2 regions of the Staphylococcus sp. GDH8C109P genome follow, and region 1 is predicted to be linked to the other one. Evidence: riboswitches for the same ligand, from Rfam matches in the RefSeq annotation. Region 1 holds a riboswitch; the other holds the start of a gene.
The links. A riboswitch is a leader RNA that binds a small molecule or an ion and turns the genes downstream of it on or off. The one in region 1 is predicted to bind FMN.
Positions count from the first base shown of each region.

Region 2: another riboswitch for FMN. It lies ahead of KA867_RS05925 (ECF transporter S component); the one in region 1 lies ahead of ribD (bifunctional diaminohydroxyphosphoribosylaminopyrimidine deaminase/5-amino-6-(5-phosphoribosylamino)uracil reductase RibD).

Region 1 is NZ_JAESMX010000015.1:132,375-135,583, forward strand. It holds gene ribE (riboflavin synthase) at 1-348, opposite strand, end outside; gene ribD (bifunctional diaminohydroxyphosphoribosylaminopyrimidine deaminase/5-amino-6-(5-phosphoribosylamino)uracil reductase RibD) at 355-1,398, opposite strand; FMN riboswitch at 1,557-1,692, opposite strand; gene KA867_RS09145 (FAD/NAD(P)-binding protein) at 2,086-3,209, opposite strand, start outside.
Region 2 is NZ_JAESMX010000013.1:231,109-234,317, reverse strand. It holds gene KA867_RS05930 (ATP-binding protein) at 1-1,233, shown strand, start outside; FMN riboswitch at 1,464-1,600, shown strand; gene KA867_RS05925 (ECF transporter S component) at 1,665-2,210, shown strand; gene KA867_RS05920 (ferredoxin) at 3,117-3,209, opposite strand, start outside.

The DNA.
Region 1 (3,209 bases):
ATTATCTGAGTTTTGTATTCTAGTGACTCTAGCTACTTCGTCTGTGTGACCAAGTACAAAATGGCCACCAAATCTTCCCGAACCACTCATTGCTCGTTCTAAATTTACCTCAGTAGCTTGATTTAATTGATTCAGATAGGTTTTATTTTCAGTGCCTTTGATCACTTGAACTGAAAATGACTGATTATCAAATTGTATTACAGTTAAACATACTCCGTTTACACTTATAGAATCACCAATATGCATGTCAGATAAAATTGTCTTACAATCAATTGTTAAATTAACAACGGATTGTTGTGTTGTAACTTTTTTTATAGTACCTATTTCTTCGACAATACCAGTAAACATAATTATTCACTTCTTTCGCAATTCTAATTTAATATTTTGCTCAAGCATTTTGGAATTTACAATTTCAAATTGAGGTACGTCTGATAAATTAAATACATTTTCTGTTTTGAAAAATTGATAATCACCAGAACCACCTATTATTTTCGGGGCATAATATAAGATGAGTTCATTCGTATAGTTAGATTGAAGAAATTCTGAAGTAATCGTAGGGCCTGCTTCAACCAGCGCACTTCCTATCCCATATTGATATAACTGTTTTAAAATATTTTCAATCGTGCAATTCGAACAATATATAATTTCTATATTTGAATCTTTACTTTTTAAATTTTTATTTTCTGTAAAAATCCATATTGGTGTCATCGGTTGTTTAAATATGTCTAAGGTAAAATCTACCTGCCCAGATTTTGAAAGTATCACACGTATCGGTTGCTTACCTTCTTCAATCCTAGTAGTATATTGCGGATTGTCTGCATTTAAAGTGCCAGTACCAGTGATAACTGCATCATGTTTATGTCTGAGCATAAATACATCTTGTTTAACGGTTTTGTTAGTAATCCATTTACTTTCACCATAATCAGTAGCTTGTTTACCATCTAAACTACAAGAGACTTTCACAGTAACTTCAGGGACGCCTTGTCGTTTAGTAATAAAAAAGTCTTTGTACAATGCTTCAGCTTCTGGTTTATGACGAAACTCAACTTTTATCCCAGCATTGTGCAAAATTTCGTCACCTTTAGTCGATAATGTCGTATCTTTTACAGCATAAACGACTTTTGAAATACCAAATTCAATAATTTTGTTTACACATGGTGGTGTTGAACCATAATGTGAGCAAGGTTCTAAAGATATATAAATTGTTGCTCCATTTGCAGCTTCTTTAGCCATATCTAAAGCTTGCACTTCAGCATGTTTATCACCTTTTCGTAAATGTGCACCGATTCCAACGATTCTACCTTGATTTACTACAACTGCACCTACTGGTGGATTTACACCTGTCTGGCCATCAACCATTTGTGCCAATTGGATTGCATAGTTTAAATATTGACTCATATAATCACCTCTTAATAATAAAAAAACACCTGAAATTGATTTCAGGTGTGGGATGTATTTAGATATAACATAATTTACTTGAATTTGAATACACTTCTCCAATTTTCAGAAAAATGTACGCTAAATAAACACTAATAAAAGTGCTTTTTTGTTATACTTCATTCTTTCTCCCATCCAGACTATACTGTCGGCTCTAGAATTTCACTAGATCAGCCACATTTGTCTAAAAACAAATGCAGGTCGCAGGCTTAATTTACTGCCGGTTGGGAATTTCACCCTGCCCCGAAAGAATATTTATGAAATTGTAATTGATGATTGAGTCAAGTAACTTTTGGAAGCTACATCGTTATAATACTACATATTCCAGCAAAAAACAATTCATATTATCTAAGTCGGCTTTACTTATAAACAACTACTTTCTTATATACTTTGATCAACAATACCTATAAGTAGTTTTTACAAAGCCATTTAAACTATATATATTTTACAATAATTCCATAATTAACCGTTAAAACAATTTATATGTTTTCCGTAATTAGTTTAAATTATGAAAAAAACTGTTTATACAACTATATAAAATTGATGGTCTTAATTCATAATATATGCATATTTATATTCATTTAAAAACATATTTCATTCACTGATTAATTATGTCAGCATTGTTCGTTTGAATGCTGCATTACAAAATTAATCATGCTTAGTATTTATTAATTTTTCCACCACACTTACGGCTTGTTTTACTATCATCATAACGCCGTTACGTGATTGGTTAATTCCATTTGTAACTTGGCCTAAAGCAAACATGTTCTGTAGAGTACCGTAACGCGGACTTATAATTTGATTTGTTTCTGGAATAATTTGAATACCACCAAGTGGATGTGCTTGGACAACTTGTCTATTTTCTAAGTTTAGAATTAGTTGATCATCTTGGTCTAATTCTGATAAATGTGATTTTGAACCAGTAGCATTAATAACAATATCAAATTTATCAATCGCTTTAAAATCATCCTCATATTTAAAACAAAACTGCTGTCCGTCATATTTTACATCTTTCAACCCTTTTTTGATTTCAATTTGCCCATTTTCAATGTGGTCGATAATTAATTTTGCTGTACGTGGGGGCATTGGATTCGAATTCTCTTTTAATATAGATTGGTATTTTTCTAAAAATATCTTCTGATCCTGTCTACTGAAACTATTCCAAATCCAATTTAGATTTTCTTTTGTTAATTCTAAAATACTTTGAAATTTGCCTAGCACATCGGCATGTTGTAAATCATATGTTAAATCTAAAATTGGATCGCCCTGTCTTCTGTGGACTAATTTCTCTACTGGAATATCATAATACTCACAGTCCTTTTTAAATAATGCTAATGCTTCCTCCAAAGGTACATTCCCAAAATACTCTTTTTTGATTTCATTAAAATTTTCTGGTGTAAGATATTTAAATTGAATTTCTGGCATATCTCCCCTAACACTAGGTAAATGACCTTTACGACTCGTCACAGTAATAGGCAAATTGGGATGATGTGCCGTTACAAATCGAATTACATCTAAACTTGCTAGTCCTGTTCCAATGATAGCAATTCTATCAGTACTATCAACCTCATTTAATGTGTCGTATGTTGGGTAAGGTGTTTTTATGTAACCTGGTGTTCCTTTTAAATGATATGGGTCATGATAAGACATCGTACCAATCGTTAAAAATACGATATCATAACGTCGCCGTTTCTCTAGATTTTCAGAAGTACAAACAACATATTTAACATGCGTATCACCAATATTAGATTCTATAAATACTTCCAAAACTT
Region 2 (3,209 bases), on a different contig from region 1:
ATATTAATTATTGCAATAATCTTTTTATCTATTACAACTGTGTTTGCCTTTTTCTTATCATCACGAATTACAAAACCGCTTAGAAATTTAAGAACACAAGCATTAAAAGTTTCTAAAGGGGACTATGCTCAAGTAGTTCCTGTTAATTCTCGAGATGAAATTGGAGAATTATCACGTGCTTTTAACACGATGAGTTCCGAAATACAGCAGCATATAGACGCACTATCCTCATCTAAAAATATCAGAGATAGTTTAATAAATTCTATGGTTGAAGGTGTACTTGGCTTTAATGACAAACAAGAAATAATCATATCAAACAAGATGGCACAAAATATTTTGAAAATATTAGATGCTCATGATTTAGACAAGCTTGATCGTCAAAACGAATTAACATTTAAAACCCAACAAACACAATTCGAAGAATATGAAATTAGTACACGTTATTTTGTCATTATTACAAGTTATATTGAACAAATTCAACCTGATGGTAGAAGTGGTATTGTGGCTATTATTCGTGATATGACAAATGAGCATAATATTGATCAAATGAAAAAAGATTTTATTGCTAATGTATCACATGAATTGCGTACACCTATTTCATTATTACAAGGATATACAGAGTCGATTGTTGATGGCATTGTAACAGAGCCAGACGAAATACATGAATCATTGTCAATTGTACTTGATGAAACAAAACGTTTAAATCGATTAGTAAATGAATTGCTCAATGTTGCACGAATGGATGCTGAAGGACTAACTGTAGAAAAAGTAAAACAACCCATTGATCCGCTGCTAAATAGAATGCAACAAAAATACCAAAAACAAGCAAGTGATTTAAAATTAACGATGAATTTAAATCCAAATACGCAAAATCAATTATGGTATTTCGACACTGATAGAATTGAACAAGTGTTGACCAATCTTATTGATAATGCTACAAGATATACAGAACCCGGTGATTTAATATCAATTAGTTATGGAGAAACAGAAAGTGAAAATATCTTATACATTTCAGACACAGGTTCTGGCATTGCTCCAGAACACTTACAACAAGTATTTGATCGTTTCTATAAAGTTGATACCGCTCGTAAACGGGGTAAACAAGGGACTGGCTTAGGATTGTTTATCTGTCGTATGATTATTGATGAACACGGTGGAACGATTGACGTTAAAAGTGAACTTGGCAAAGGTACTACTTTTATAATAAATCTACCAAAACCAACAGAGGAATAGGATAACACTTGAGTATCAATTAATTAGTATAAAGTAAAATATAATTTAGTTTATAGATGTGAATATTTATAAAGCATGCATGTTCTGATCAAGACGAGATTGGAAATCACTATTTTAATATTGATTTCTAATTTCGTCTTTTTTAAAAATAATATCATTTACTTAGAATAGAGCACGACTATTGTTTTTATCTGAGTAATAGGCTATGATATATTTATAAAATTTAAGAAATTCATCTTCGGGGTAGGGTGTAATTCCCAACCGGCAGTAATTTAAGCCTGCGACCCATTTATCTATTAATGAGATAAATGGCTGATCTAGTGTAAATCTAGAGCCGACAGTATAGTCTGGATGGGAGAAGATGGAGGGTTTTTGTTGTGCAATTAAATCCTCCTTTTCTGTGTAAGATGAATGGAAGGAGATAATTGAATATGCAACAACAAACCAAACGACTTATTACAATAAGCATGTTAAGTGCGGTGTCATTTATTTTGATGTTTATAAAATTTCCAATTCCTTTTTTACCGCCGTATTTAACACTAGATTTTAGTGATATTCCAGCTTTGTTAGCAACTTTTAGTTTAGGACCAGTAGCCGGTATTATTATATTATTCATAAAAAATTTACTTAATTTCTTATTTAATATAGGTGATCCAGTTGGTCCCATTGCTAATTTCTTAGCTGGTGCGAGCTTTATTTTGAGTGCTTTCTATATTATAAAAAATAGACATACTGTCAAAACACAAATTATTGGATTTGCTATAGCGACAATTGTCATGACTATTGTTTTAAGTATTTTAAACTATTTTGTTTTATTACCACTATATGGCATGATTATGAATTTAACTAATGTAGTTGAAAATATTAAAATTGTTATAGTTTCAGGTGTTATACCTTTTAACATAATAAAAGGTATAATTATTTCTTTAATATTTATGTTATTATTCAAACGTTTGGAAAAAATTTTACTTAACTAATAATTAAGTACACGTTTTTATCTACAGTTATGAAACAAATAAAAATGCAAGACACGAGATTGGCTGAGATAAATTTATTATCTCAGCTTCTTTTGTTATTAAAAGGTTTTGATAAATTTTAAACTTGAAGTTATTACCATTTATAATTTCTCTTTATTCGTTGTGCTTATGCGCCTCATTTATAACAATTTTGTAATGTGCTGACGCCTAGGGGAATGGTATGCGCGAGAGACTACAGGCTCGAGCCATATCCCAGGCAAGCATGCACTACAAAATCGTAAAATATTAAATATAAAATTATCACATAACGTTTATATTAATTCATATCAGTTATTGAAATATAAAATTATCAACATAACCTTAACGTTTATATTAATTCATATCAGTTATTGAAATGAAAAATTATTAACGAAGATTAACTAACGTATCACTTATAGCGATTTTGTAATGTGCTGACGCCTAGGGGAATGATATGCGCGAGAGACTACAGGCTCGAGCCATACCCCAGGCAAGCATGCACTACAAAATCGTAAAATGTTAAATATAAAATTATCACATAACGTTTATATTAATTCATATCAGTTATTGAAATGAAAAATTATTAACGAAGATTAACTAACGTATCACTTATAGCGATTTTGTAATGTGCTGACGCCCAGGGGAATGATGTGCGCGAGAGACTACAGGCTCGAGCCATATCCCAGGCAAGCACGCACTACAAAATCGTAAAATATTAAAAAATAAGAATTATGTACAACGCTTTGCTCGTTCATTTCCAAATGATAATCTGCATAATGTTTGTTTTTTCCTAATATAAAAGCTCAGCATTTTCATTAATACAATGAATACACTGAGCTTATATAAATTAAATTCATTCAAAAATGAATATCTATTTGATTAATTTTATTATTCAAATTTTAAAGGGTCCCCGTCAAAAGATTCCTCTTCAATTTTAATAGAATCTGTAGGACAACCTTCTAATGCATCTTCCATGTCTTC